One region of the Pseudomonas sp. Ma2-10 genome, then DNA from elsewhere that is predicted to be linked to it. Evidence: predicted binding sites of a transcription regulator. Region 1 holds the regulator's gene; the other holds the start of a gene.
What was found. The regulator FliA, encoded in region 1, starts transcription of late flagellar genes. The targets are predictions, from matches to a motif close to CTAAAGTTTNNNNNNNNNNNGCCGNTAA.

Region 2: ACXPVS_RS02200 (methyl-accepting chemotaxis protein) is a predicted target of FliA. The motif match lies at 3,171-3,198, and genes of this name have one in related genera.

The regions. Positions count from the first base shown of each region.
Region 1 is NZ_JBTEYL010000028.1:29,334-36,568, reverse strand. It holds gene ACXPVS_RS23925 (flagellar motor protein) at 1-574, opposite strand, end outside; gene ACXPVS_RS23920 (protein-glutamate methylesterase/protein-glutamine glutaminase) at 574-1,704, opposite strand; gene ACXPVS_RS23915 (chemotaxis protein CheA) at 1,754-3,991, opposite strand; gene ACXPVS_RS23910 (protein phosphatase CheZ) at 4,029-4,817, opposite strand; gene ACXPVS_RS23905 (chemotaxis response regulator CheY) at 4,840-5,211, opposite strand; gene fliA (RNA polymerase sigma factor FliA) at 5,379-6,119, opposite strand; gene fleN (flagellar synthesis regulator FleN) at 6,116-6,946, opposite strand; gene flhF (flagellar biosynthesis protein FlhF) at 7,063-7,235, opposite strand, start outside.
Region 2 is NZ_JBTEYL010000001.1:490,426-497,660, forward strand. It holds gene cra (catabolite repressor/activator) at 1-206, shown strand, start outside; gene ACXPVS_RS02195 (TatD family hydrolase) at 210-986, shown strand; gene ACXPVS_RS02200 (methyl-accepting chemotaxis protein) at 1,023-3,053, opposite strand; gene ampE (regulatory signaling modulator protein AmpE) at 3,236-4,072, opposite strand; gene ampD (1,6-anhydro-N-acetylmuramyl-L-alanine amidase AmpD) at 4,072-4,629, opposite strand; gene ACXPVS_RS02215 (hypothetical protein) at 4,694-4,921, opposite strand; gene nadC (carboxylating nicotinate-nucleotide diphosphorylase) at 5,071-5,919, shown strand; gene ACXPVS_RS02225 (DUF6388 family protein) at 5,970-6,275, opposite strand; tRNA gene ACXPVS_RS02230 (tRNA-Thr) at 6,413-6,485, opposite strand; gene pnp (polyribonucleotide nucleotidyltransferase) at 6,625-7,235, opposite strand, start outside.

The DNA of each region.
Region 1 (7,235 bases):
CGTAGATGGTCGCGACAAAGGCCACGGCAATGCCGCTACCCAGTTGCGATGGATCGCCCAGATTGCCCATCACATGGATCAGGCCCATCACCGCACCGATGATGCCGATGGTCGGCGCGTAGCCGCCCATGCTTTCGAAGACTTTGGCGGCTTCGATGTCGCGGCTTTCCTGAGTGTAGAAATCCACTTCCAGAATGCTGCGAATCGCTTCCGGCTCGGCGCCGTCCACCAGCAGTTGCAGGCCTTTGCGCGAGTAGTTGTCAGGTTCGGCGTCGGCTACGCCTTCCAGACCGAGCAGGCCTTCCTTACGCGCGGTCAAGCTCCAGTTCACAACGCGATCAATGCCACCGGCCAGGTCCACGCGGGGTGGAAACAGGATCCAGGCCAGAATCTGCATGGAGCGCTTGAAGGCGCTCATCGGTGACTGCAGCAGCGCCGCACCGACGGTTCCGCCGATAACGATCAACGCCGCCGGGCCGTTGGCCAGGGCGCCGAGGTGGCCACCTTCAAGGTAGTTGCCGCCAATGATGGCGACGAACGCCATGATGATCCCGATGAGGCTTAAAACATCCATCAGATACAAGCCTCGACCAGATGCTTGCCTATATCGTCCAGGCCGTACACCGCGTCGGCGAGTTCAGCTTTGACGATGGCCATCGGCATGCCGTAGATCACGCAGCTGGCTTCATCCTGAGCCCAGATCGAGCTCCCGCCCTGCTTGAGCAGACGCGCGCCTTCGCGACCATCGGCGCCCATGCCGGTCAATACGACCGCCAGAACTTTGTCACCGTAAGACTTGGCGGCGGAACCAAAGGTGATGTCCACGCACGGCTTGTAGTTCAGACGTTCGTCGCCCGGGAGGATCTTCACCGCGCCACGGCCGTCGATCATCATTTGCTTGCCACCCGGTGCCAGCAATGCCAGGCCCGGACGCAGGATGTCGCCATCCTCGGCTTCCTTGACGCTGATGCGGCAGAGCTTGTCCAGACGTTCGGCGAAGGCCTTGGTGAAGGCAGCCGGCATGTGCTGGATCAATACGATCGGTGCGGGGAAATTGGCCGGTAATTGGGTCAGAACCCGCTGCAAAGCAACCGGACCGCCAGTGGACGTACCGATGGCGACCAGTTTGTAGGCTTTGCGTTTCGGCGTTGGCGACGACGAGGCCGGTGCGTGCGTACGCGCCGGAATCGGCGCCGGTGCCGGACGCGCAGGCGTGCTGCTGCCGTAGCTGCTGACGCTCGAAGGTGCAGGCGTCGGGGCGGGCGCGGCGACAGGCACCGGTGCGCTGTAGGTGTTGGCGCGACGGTTACTGCGCGAAATGCTGAGAATTTTCTCGCACAGCAGTTGCTTGACCTTCTCCGGGTTGCGGGAGATGTCTTCGAAATTCTTCGGCAGGAAATCCACCGCGCCGGCATCCAACGCATCGAGGGTTACCCGAGCGCCTTCATGGGTCAGCGAGGAGAACATCAACACCGGGGTCGGGCAGCGCTGCATGATGTGCCGCACCGCCGTGATGCCATCCATCATCGGCATCTCGTAGTCCATGGTGATCACGTCTGGCTTGAGGGCCAGCGCCTGATCAATCGCCTCTTTTCCGTTGGTCGCCGTGCCGACGACCTGGATATTCGGATCCGCTGAAAGAATTTCCGAGACGCGGCGGCGGAAAAAACCCGAATCATCCACCACCAGGACTTTAACTGCCATAAACACTCCGTTAGACGGAGCGAGGCTCAGTCGCCCCGCCCCACCAGAATCAAATACGCCGTGCGGCGTAACGCTTGAGCATGCTGGGAACATCGAGAATCAGCGCAATGCGGCCGTCACCGGTGATGGTGGCGCCGGACATGCCCGGGGTTCCCTGGAGCATTTTGCCCAATGGCTTGATGACCACTTCTTCCTGGCCCACCAGTTGATCGACGACGAAGCCGATCCGCTGAGTGCCCACCGAAAGGATCACCACATGGCCCTCGCGCTGCTCTTCGTGAGCAGCGGAGCTGACCAGCCAGCGCTTGAGGTAGAACAAGGGCAGCGCCTTGTCCCGCACGATTACCACTTCCTGGCCATCCACCACGTTGGTGCGCGACAGGTCGAGGTGGAAGATCTCGTTGACGTTCACCAGCGGGAACGCAAACGCCTGGTTGCCCAACATGACCATCAGCGTCGGCATGATCGCCAGGGTCAACGGCACCTTGATGACGATCTTCGAGCCCTTGCCCTTGGTCGAATAGATATTGATGGTGCCGTTGAGCTGGGCGATTTTGGTTTTCACCACGTCCATGCCCACGCCGCGTCCGGAGACATCGGAAATTTCGGTCTTGGTCGAGAAACCCGGCGCGAAGATCAGGTTGAAGCAATCGGACTCGCTGAGGCGATCCGCTGCATCCTTGTCCATCAAGCCTTTCTTCACGGCAATGCCGCGCAGAACATCGGCGTCCATGCCCTTGCCGTCATCGGAAATCGACAGAAGGATGTGGTCGCCTTCCTGTTCAGCGGACAGGATCACCTTGCCGCTGCGAGGCTTGCCCATCGCTTCACGCTCGGCCGGCTCTTCAATACCGTGGTCGACCGAGTTGCGCACCAAGTGGACCAGCGGGTCGGCCAGGGCCTCGACGAGGTTTTTGTCGAGGTCGGTTTCTTCGCCGACCAGTTCCAGGTTGATCTCTTTCTTGAGCTGGCGAGCCAGGTCGCGAACCAGACGCGGGAAGCGTCCGAAGACCTTCTTGATCGGCTGCATCCGGGTCTTCATGACCGCGGTTTGCAGGTCGGCCGTGACCACGTCGAGGTTCGACACGGCCTTGGACATGGCTTCGTCACCGCTGTTGAGGCCCAGACGGACCAAGCGGTTACGCACCAGTACCAACTCACCGACCATGTTCATGATTTCGTCGAGACGCGCGGTATCGACCCGCACGGTGGTCTCGGCTTCGCTGGCCGGTTTTTCCGGCGGCGGCGCGGATGGGGCACGAGCCGGAGCCGGGGCAGCAGCGGCAGGCTTCGGCGCTTCGGCTTTAGGCTCGGGCGCTTTGGCAACGGGTTTGGGTGCAACAGCCTTGGCAATTGGCGTCGCAGCCGAAGCGCTGGTGCCCGAGGCGGTACCGACTTCAGTGAACGTGCCTTTACCGTGCAATTCGTCGAGTAGCGATTCGAACTCGTGATCGGAGATCAGATCGCCGCCCGCCACTTTAGCGATTGGCGCAGCCGGGGCCGGGACCGCAGCAATAGCCGATTCCAGCGCATCAACGGCAAAATTACCCTTGCCGTGCAACTGATCGAGCAGTGCTTCGAACTCGTCGTCGGTGATATCGGAGCTGTCGCCTGCCGCTTTCGGGGCAGCCGGTGCGGCCGGCGCCGGGGCTACCGCATCGACGGCGAACTGGCCTTTACCGTGCAGTTGATCGAGCAACGACTCGAACTCGGCATCGGTAATTTCGTCGCTGCTCGCCACATTACTGCTCGGGGCTTGCGGGGCTTGCGCCTGAGCCTTGACGGCGTTCAGCGAGTCCAGCAGTTGTTCGAATTCGTGATCGGTGATGTCACCCGATTCGCTCTCGGCGGCAGGTTGTTCCACCACCTCGGCGACCGGTGCCGTTTCATCGGCGATTTGCGGCTCGGCCAGACGGGCCAGTGCCGCAAGCAATTCTGGCGTGGCAGCCGTGATCGGGCTGCGCTCGCGGACTTCGGTAAACATGCCGTTCACCGCATCCAGCGCTTCGAGAACCACGTCCATCAGTTCCGAGTCGACGCGACGCTCACCCTTGCGCAGGATGTCGAACACGTTCTCGGCGATGTGACAGCACTCCACCAGCTCGTTGAGCTGGAGGAAGCCGGCGCCTCCTTTTACAGTGTGAAAACCGCGAAAAATTGCATTGAGCAAGTCCGCATCATCGGGTCGGCTTTCAAGCTCGACCAGCTGTTCGGACAGTTGCTCTAGAATCTCGCCGGCCTCAACCAGGAAATCCTGAAGGATCTCTTCATCGGCGCCGAAGCTCATTAAGGGGGTGCTCCTAAAGGTCTAAAAACCTAAAAACCTAAAATCCAAGACTGGATAGCAAATCGTCCACATCGTCCTGACCGGACACAACATCTTCTCTTTTATCGGCATGAATCTGCGGACCTTCACCCTGAGAGAGATGTTTTTGCGGATCTTTTTCTGCACGCATCGCTTCACGGTCATGTTCGATGCCCGCAAAGCGGTCCACCTGACTGGCCATAAGCACGAGCTTGAGCAGGTTGCTTTCAACTTCGGTGACCAATTGGGTCACGCGCTTGATCACCTGACCGGTGAGATCCTGGTAATCCTGAGCGAGCAGAATGTCGTTGAGGTTGCCCGACACAACGCGATTGTCTTCGCTGCTGCGTGTCAGGAAACCGTCGACTCGCCGAGCCAACTCGCGGAACTCTTCAGCCCCGACTTCGCGACGCATGAACCGTCCCCAGTCGGTGCTCAAGGCCTGGGCTTCGTTGCTCAGGCCGTTGACCAGCGGCGTGGCGTTTTCCACCAGGTCCATGGTGCGGTTGGCAGCAGCCTCGGTCAGCTTGACCACGTAACCCAACCGCTCGGTGGCATCCGTGATCTGCGAGACTTCCTCGGCTTGCGGCATGTTCGGGTCAATCTGGAAATTGACGATCGCGCTATGCAACTCGCGAGTGAGCTTGCCCACTTCCTGATACAGGCCACGGTCACGGGTCTGATTGAGCTCATGGATCAGTTGCACAGCGTCGCCGAACCTGCCTTTTTCAAGGCTTTCGACCAGTTCGACCGCGTGTTTTTTCAGGGTCGACTCAAAATCGCCCTGTGAAGATTCTTTATGCTCCATAGCTCCCCCGTGGCGCAGTTGCTCAACCGATGCGTTCGAAAATCTTTTCGATCTTGTCTTTCAACGCCTGGGCCGTGAAGGGTTTGACCACATAGCCGTTTACACCGGCCTGGGCCGCTTCGATGATCTGCTCGCGCTTGGCTTCAGCGGTCACCATCAGCACTGGCAAGTGCTTGAGTTTTTCATCGGCGCGCACGTGGCGCAGCAGGTCGATACCGGTCATGCCAGGCATGTTCCAGTCTGTTACCAGAAAGTCGATGCTGCCGCTGTTGAGCACCGGAATGGCAGTAGTGCCATCGTCGGCCTCGACAGTGTTGGTGAACCCAAGGTCACGCAACAGGTTTTTAATGATCCGCCGCATCGTTGAGAAGTCATCAACGATGAGGATTTTCATGTTCTTGTCCAATTCGACCTCCAAGCAGTCTTAAACGCGCCCAGCACCTGGACGCGCCATTTCATTCAATCCGGCAAAGCACTCAATGACTGTCTGGAGCACAACAGATCGTGACCGGCAAGGTTCAACACCCCACCAGCCGCGTTCGCAGTGTCCCCACACTGCCTTCAGCGCGCTCGCCACTCCCCCAAACGCCCCCGCAAACGGGCCGCGCACTGGCTGTGTAACTGGCTGACCCGAGATTCGCTGACCCCCAGGACCTCACCGATTTCCTTGAGATTCAACTCTTCGTCGTAGTACAGCGCCAACACCAGTCGCTCACGCTCCGGCAAATTGGCAATCGCGTCCGCCAGCGCCGCCTGGAAGCGTTCATCTTCCAGATCGCGTGACGGCTCGAGATGAGCACTGGCGCCATCCTCGTGCAGCCCTTCGTGTTCGCCGTCCTGCAACAGATCGTCGAAACTGAATAACCGGCTACCCAGGGTGTCGTTCAAAATCCCGTAATAATCGTCGAGACTCAATTGGAGTTCGGCCGCAACCTCGTGATCTTTAGCGTCACGACCGGTTTTAGCTTCAATCGAGCGAATGGCATCGCTGACCATCCGGGTATTGCGGTGGACCGAACGTGGCGCCCAATCCCCCTTACGCACTTCATCGAGCATCGCGCCACGGATTCGAATGCCCGCGTACGTCTCGAAGCTCGCACCTTTGCTGGCGTCGTATTTGGTCGACACTTCAAGCAGGCCGATCATACCGGCCTGAATCAGGTCTTCGACCTGGACACTGGCCGGCAGACGCGCCAGCAAGTGGTAGGCAATGCGTTTAACCAGTGGCGCGTAACGCTCGATCAGCTCGTACTGCGCGTCACGTGCCGACTTCTTGTAGAAGTTGTAGCCACTGGCTGTCATAGCACCGGTCCTGCGGTTTGTTGCACGAGGCGCTCGACGAAAAACTCCAGGTGACCACGCGGGTTGGCAGGCAGCGGCCAGGTATCGACCTTCTGTGCAATGGCCTTGAACGCCAATGAACACTTGGACCGCGGGAAGGCTTCGTAAACGGCGCGCTGCTTCTGCACCGCCTTGCGCACACTTTCGTCGTAAGGCACCGCACCGACGTATTGTAAGGCGACGTCAAGGAAGCGATCCGTGACCTTGGTCAACTTGGCGAACAGGTTGCGCCCTTCCTGCGGGCTCTGGGCCATGTTGGCCAGGACGCGGAAGCGGTTCATGCCGTAATCGCGGTTAAGCAGTTTGATCAGTGCGTAGGCGTCGGTGATCGAGGTCGGTTCGTCGCAGACCACCAGCAACACTTCTTGCGCTGCGCGGACGAAACTGACGACCGAGTCACCAATACCCGCCGCGGTGTCGATCACCAGCACGTCGAGGTTGTCGCCGATATCGCTGAACGCCTGGATCAGGCCGGCGTGTTGAGCCGGGCTCAAATGAACCATGCTCTGTGTACCGGACGCGGCCGGGACGATGCGGATGCCGCCGGGGCCTTGCAACAGTACGTCGCGCAGCTCACAGCGGCCTTCGATCACGTCGGCCAAAGTACGTTTGGGTGTCAGCCCCAGCAGTACGTCGACGTTCGCCAGCCCCAGATCGGCGTCCAGCAGCATGACGCGCCGGCCGAGCTCAGCAAGAGCCAGGGACAAGTTCACTGACACGTTAGTCTTCCCGACGCCACCTTTGCCGCCGGTCACCGCGATCACCTGTACGGGATGCATGCTGCCCATGAATTTTTTTTACCTTGTCTTACTTAGACGGAGGCCACATTACTGGCTGCGCGTTCACTAACTGAACAATGCATGGCAGACCATCGATGTAGGTACAAAAACTGTTTATTAATACCTCAGCCGACCTGCTTGGTCGGGCTGTGGTAAATATCAGCGAACATGTCAGCCATGGCTTCTTCGCTGGGTTCTTCTTGCATTTGCACGCTGACGGCGCGACTGACCAACTGATGACGACGCGGCAGATGCAAATCATCCGGAATCCGCGGGCCATCGGTCAGATAGGCCACCG
Region 2 (7,235 bases), on a different contig from region 1:
AAACCCGCCCCTTGCGCCTCGGCACATTCGGCGACACGCAGCTGCTGGATTTCCTGCCTCTGCCGGTCAACGCAATGGCCCAGCAGCATCAGCTGATCGCCGACAAAGCGCTGGAACTGGCCTTGGCCGCCATCGAGCAATCGGATTACCGACCCGGCGTGCAGGCCATCGCGCGGACCTTCAAGCAGCGTATTCGCCAGGACTGAACCGTGGAGCTGATCGACAGCCACACTCATCTGGATTTTCCGGACTTCGACGAGGACCGTCAGGCGCTGTTGGCCGAGAGCCGCGCCCTCCACGTGCGGCGGATGGTGGTGTTGGGGGTTTATCAGGGCAACTGGCAGCGCGTCTGGGACCTGGTGCAAAGCGATCCAGACCTGCACGCGGCGTTCGGTTTGCATCCGGTGTATCTGGAGGATCATCGCCCTGAAGATTTACACGAACTGGGTGATTGGCTGACCCGGTTGGCGGGTCATCGCCAGTTGTGTGCGGTGGGCGAGATCGGTCTGGATTACTTTATCGAAACCCTGGACCGTGAACGTCAACAGGTACTGTTCGATGCGCAACTGCAGCTGGCGGCGGACTTCAATCTTCCGGCGCTGATTCATGTGCGACGCAGCCACGCGGCGGTGATTGCCACGCTTAAACGGTTTCGCTTGAAACGCGCGGGGATCATTCATGCCTTCGCCGGCAGCAAAGAAGAAGCCCGCGAATACATCAAGCTCGGTTTCAAACTGGGCCTGGGCGGAGCCGCGACCTGGCCTCAGGCGCTCCGCATGCATCGTGTGCTTGCCCAATTGCCGCTTGAATCGGTGGTATTGGAAACCGACTCGCCGGACATGGCGCCTGCCATGTTCCCCGGCCAACGCAACAGCCCGGCGCATCTGCCGGCCATCTGCTCGGCACTGGCTGGGATCATGGCGATCAGCCCAGAGCAATTGGCCACTGCCAGCACAGCCAATGCCTGCGAGTTGTTTAACTGGTAGTCAGTCGCTGCAAATCCCTGTGGGAGCGGCGTAGCATCACACCCGGAACGCGCTGATCAGTTGCTTCAATTCCACCACCTGGGCCGACAATGCTCGACTGGCGTCCTCGGTCTGGTGCGCACCTTCGGCAGTACGCTCACCGGCGCGGTTGATCTCGACGATATTCTGGTCGATGTCATGGGCCACGGCGGTCTGCTGTTCTACTGCGGCGGCGATTTGCTGGTTCTGATCGACGATCATACCGACGGCGCCGAGGATATTTTCCAGCGCCTGCTGAACTTTTTCTGATTGCCCTACCGTGCCGTTGGCCATCTGATGACTGGTCCCCATCGCCTTCACCGCAGCGCCGACACCGCTGTGCAGCCTGGCGATCATCTGCTCGATTTCCTCGGTCGATTGCTGGGTGCGCTTGGCCAGGGTTCTGACCTCATCGGCCACCACCGCAAAACCACGCCCCTGTTCACCGGCCCGAGCGGCTTCGATGGCGGCGTTGAGGGCCAGAAGGTTGGTCTGCTCTGCGATGCTCTTGATCACCTCCAGCACGCGGCTGATGGACTGGCTGTCGCTGGCCAGTTGATTGATCACCAACACCGACTGATCGATCTCACTGGCCAGTGCCGCGATGCTGCCCTGCTGGGATTCCACCAGCCCACGACCGCTGATGGTCTCATCGTTGACGCTATGAGCGCTGCTGACCGCTGCCGCGGCACTGCGTGCAACCTCAAGGGACGTGGCGGACATCTGGTTCATGGCCGTGGCGACCTGCTCGATCTGAGTGCGCTGCCCCGCCACCGCCTGGTTGCTCTGGGCGGAAACGCTCTCCACCTGCCCGGCCTGGCGTTCGACCTCACTGACGGTCTGGCCGACCCGCTCGATCAGGTCATGGATTTTCTTCACGGTGCCATTGAACACCTCGCCCAACTCGCCCAGTTCATCGCGGCTGTTGGCGCTGAAGGTCACCGTCATGTCGCCGCCCGCGACTTTGTCCATCACCGCGCCAAGACGTTTGAGGGTGGTGCGGGTCGAGGCGTAGAAGCCGCCGTAAAGGTAAAAGATCAACACAAACACCACCGACAACGCCACGGCCTGCAAGACCATGTGGGTGCGGTTCTGCTCCAGTCGCTGTTGCAACTGGGAGCCGAGAAACTTCAGGGTGGCTTCGTTGAGTTGGTAGGTCTGCTCCATCAGGCCGCTGACCTGATCGTAAAAGCCCTGCCACGGCGCATCCAGCGTGTCGGCCATCACTACCTGTTCTTCGAACAGTTCACTGGCCTTTTTCATCGATGCCTTGCTGTTATCAGCCTGAGTAGCCAGGGTTTCCCGTGCCGCTTTGCTGGAGCCCAGCGCGTCCTGCAACTTCAGGGCATATTCGGCGTGCAGTTTCTCTATCTGCGCCAGCAACTCATCAAAACGGGTACTCGATGCTGAGTTGAGAAAGCCCTGCCCCAGCGAAAAAGAACCCATCGCCCGGCCTTCGCCCAGAAGCTGGGTAACGGACGGGGTGACATTGGTAATGAGTTCGCTCATCTGGCGCATGTCGCTTTGGGTGTCACGACTGAGACCGGCCTGACTGGCGATGATCTGGCTGAAAATTTGCGCGTTGCCGAGCAACTTGCTGATCATCGCGCTTTTGCTTTGCAGGGAGTTTTCCGTTTGCTGGGCCTTGAACGCGGCGATCATTTCATCGCGCTTGCCATCGAAAACCATGATTTGCTCGGGGTCCGCAGTCATCGCCGTCAGCCCTTGCAAACGGGTCAGCACATTTTGCCCCAGGGTACTGATCTGCGACTCGACATTGCCGGCCTTGCCGGACTGACCAAGGGTGACGTTGATCTGCAGCAGGTTGTTCAGGGTTTCCAGATCGCGCCGTAACGTCAGGCTGCTGCCCAGTAGGTCAAGGCTCTGCAACTCGACCCGGGTGCCCTGGAATTCTCGATAAGAATCGCGCACCAGATAGAAGTTGGTCACCAACATCGGCACAAGGAACAGCACGCTGATCAGGCTGAACTTCATGCCAAAGCTCAGGCGATTCATCAGCGCGACGGCGGGATAGAGCAAGCTCATCACTGGAAGTCTCCCTTTGATTTCTTATTTTTATTGACAGGCGCGGGTCGAGAGCAGATAGCCACTATTCGGCGCTAGCTCTGTATAACTTAAATCGGCGGGAGGTTTTGTAACATAAGGTTAACGGCGAGATGCACGCCGTCTTGTAGCCGCTGGCGAAGCTGCTGCTACAAGGGGCAGCGTGTTTACGGAAGGACGGTCCACAACGCGAAACCGGCGTACCAGAGCACTGCCGCGCGCAGCAGCAGTTCCCAGATCCGATCCAGGCTGTTGATGCCGTCAGGCCCGACCACCGGCGCCGGGATTTCACCCGCCACCAGTCCGACCTTCTCGATCAATTGGGCGGCGCTGATGTTCCAGTTCAGTAGCTCGTGCAGCATCACTCGGCTGACCGCGACAAAGTTGCCGACCAACGCAAAACTCGCCGCCAGCAGACGCACCGGCACCCAGTCGAACGCATGACGCAGTTTTGCCGCGCGCTCTACCACGGCCGGGTTCTGCCCGTGCTCTTCGGCCAGGGCCAGCAGTCGATAGCTCAACGCCGCGACAGGCCCCAGCAGGAAGTACCAGAAAATCACCGCGAAAAAGCTCTGATAAGCCTCCCACAGCAAATGCCCTTCGACTCGTTCCAGCAGTTGTTCGCCGCTATCGGCACAGATTCCCACATCGCGGTCCGCTACATGAGCGGCAGCTTGCAGGTCCTCCCGGCGCCATGCATCGCGAAACGGCCCGAGACCGGCCAGCAGATCACCGCGGCCGAGACTGTAAATCACCACCAGCAGATGCACCGGCAACGCCAGCAGCCCGTAAGCCACCGGGTCCAGCACCAGTAGCAGCAAACCCAGCAGTGCCACTGGCAACAACACCAGTATCAGCAAAATCAGCCACGGACGATTGACCATGCGCGAACTGGTTTCCAGCTTGGCCAGCTCCCGCAACCAACCGCCATCGCGCTGAACCCGATGACGCAGGGCCGAAAACTTCTCGATCCAGACCGCCAACAGCAACACCAGAAAACTCATTATTGTTCCTCTTTTGCCAGGGCCGCCCGATAGCGTGCCCAGTCGAACGCAGGCCCAGGATCAGTTTTACGCCCGGGTGCGATGTCACTATGCCCGCAAATACGCTGTGCGGTGATGGCCGTGAACGCGCTTTGCAGTTGCCGGGTCAGGGTCGTCAACGCTTGATACTGAGGGTCGGTGAACGGCAGATCATCCGTGCCTTCAAGTTCAATGCCCACGGAAAAATCGTTACAAGTTTCCCGCCCTTCGAAACTCGAGACACCGGCATGCCAGGCGCGCTCAAGACAAGAGACAAACTGAGTGACGGTACCGTCACGTTCGATCAGAAAGTGCGCAGACACACGCAGGGCGGCGATCCCTTCAAAGTAGGGGTGCTCCGTGACATCCAGACGATTCTGGAAAAACGCCTGCACCTTGCCGGTGGCGAATTGCGCAGGCGGCAAACTGATGTTGTGGATCACCAACAGGGAAATTTCGTCCGAGGGGCGCGCATTGAAGTTGGGGGAGAGGCAAATATCTACGCCCTGACACCAACCGCTCGCGGGGTCCAACTGCATACAGGTTCCTTCAACGGCAACGGTGTAGGCGCCCAGTATGCCGCGATAGACCCTCGGGGCGCGATCACTTGCCGCGATTGAGGCGCCGCAGGACAGTTTCTTGCAGCACCTCGACCATTACCGGACTATCGATAGACGGCTCCAGCTTTTGCCCTGGACGTTCGAACAGTTGAACGTGCATGGCTTTCTGGTCAGTCAGTTCGTCCAGGGCGAACCCGTCGCGGTTGAGCACTTTGCTGACCATCCCCTCCACTGCCACGCGACGCTCCACGCCGGCATTGGGCAGCGCCACCGAGGCGTTTATGGCAGCGCTAACTTAGTGTTGATTACTCAGTCGAATCGACCAAATGCAGGTTGCAGAGCGATGGGAACGCCTCTGATGCCTTGGGTTGCCCAGCGCCATGGCCCTATAATCGGGTCACTTTGTTTGTGGAGTCCGTTATGCCGAATCTACGTCTCGCCGATTTGACCGCCGAAATCGAAGCCAACGTGCGCCGTGCGTTGCTCGAAGACATCGGCAGCGGCGACATCACCGCACAGCTGATCCCGGCCGAACGCCTGGCCAAAGCCACGATCATCACCCGCGACGCTGCCGTCATCTGCGGCGCCGCCTGGGTTGATGCCGTGTTTAGACAGCTGGACCCACGTGTTGCAGTGCACTGGCAGGTGCTCGATGGCGAGCGGGTGAAACCCAATCAGGTGCTGTTCCACCTCGAAGGCCCGGCGCGCTCGCTACTGACGGGCGAACGCAGTGCCCTGAACTTCCTGCAGTTGCTTTCTGGCGTGGCCACACGCGCGCAGTACCTGGCGGATTACGTTGCAGAGACTCAGGTGAAGTTGCTCGACACCCGTAAAACCTTGCCGGGGCTGCGTCAGGCGCAGAAGTACGCCGTGACCTGCGGCGGGTGCCATAACCACCGTATCGGCCTGTACGACGCCTTCCTTATCAAGGAAAACCATATTGCCGCCTGCGGTGGCATCCCGGAGGCCATCAAAGCCGCGCACAAGATTGCCCCGGGCAAACCGGTGGAGATCGAAGTGGAAAGCCTGGAGGAACTGAAGGAGGCCCTGGCAGCCGGTGCCGACATCATCATGCTCGATGAGTTGAGTCTGGATGATATGCGCGAAGCCGTACGCCTGAACGGCGGCAAGGCGAAACTGGAGGCCAGCGGCGGTATCAACGAAAGCACGCTGCTACCGATCGCCGAAACGGGGGTGGATTACATCTCGATTGGTGCGATGACCAAGGATGTGAAGGCTGTCGATCTGTCGATGCGCCTGAGCCTTTGATAACGCTTGTGTGAATGAAAAACGCCAGCCTCGTGAGGCTGGCGTTTTTATCAGACCACCAGATTGTTCATCTCGCAGTACTCTTCCCACTCGACGCCCAACACCTCGGCAGCCTCCTTGTGCAGAACAAGGCGCGCAGCCTCGAACTCTTCAGGGGTTGAGGTGTACTTGAGCGTCAGCTCCCAGGGCTGCAAGCCCTGAGACTCTGCCTCATCCTCGAATGCCCACTGGATCTGGTCTTTCTGATCGTCGGCGGGCAAGTCCTTGATCTCTTCGGCTAGCTGGGGCGAATCCACCAAGTACTTCTTCAGCGCTTCTGCGTGTCTGGCTTCTTGAGTCATCTCTTTAACGGTCATGGCGTTCTCTTTGATCTGAGGAATGGAAGATGGATCTGGATCATCAAGGATCTCTCTGACGCAAAAAAACCGTTTGAAGCCCGGCTTGCCTGGCCTTCAGAACCATTCGGGATCATTTGAAAACAACGTGTCGCTCGTGCCCGAGACAGGAGTCGAACCTGCGACCTTCGCGTTACGAGTGCGCTGCTCTACCAACTGAGCTACACGGGCAGTGGACTAAACCTAGCACTGACTTTGGGGGCAGGCAACTTCATGACCCGTCTCATTTTTTTGCAGGCAAAAAAATGCCCCGCAGCTTTCACTGCGGGGCATTTTTTATAACGTTGAAGCGGTCAGGCGTGGAGGCTGATTAAACGCCCGAAGCCTTGGCTGCTGCTACGTCTTTGATGGACAGCTTGATACGGCCGCGGTTGTCCACGTCCAGTACCAGTACTTCCACTTCCTGGCCTTCTTTCAGGATGTCGGTCACTTTCTCTACGCGAGCGTCGCTCAGCATCGAGATGTGAACCAGACCGTCCTTGCCCGGCAGGATGTTGACGAATGCGCCGAAGTCGACGATGCGCTCAACCTTACCGACATAGATCTTGCCGATTTCAGCTTCAGCGGTGATGCCCAGAACGCGCTGACGTGCAGCTTCAGCCGCTTCCTTGGTTTCGCCGAAGATCTTGATCGAGCCGTCGTCTTCGATGTCGATCGAAGCCTTGGTCTCTTCACAGATCGCACGAATGGTCGCGCCGCCTTTACCGATGACATCACGGATTTTGTCGGTGTCGATTTTCATCGCGATCATGGTCGGAGCGTTTTCCGACAGTTCGGTACGCGACTGGCCAATGATCTGGTTCATCTGACCGAGGATGTTCAGGCGCGCTTCCAGGGCTTGGCCCAGAGCGATTTCCATGATTTCTTCGGTGATGCCTTTGATCTTGATGTCCATCTGCAGCGCGGTAACACCTTTGGCGG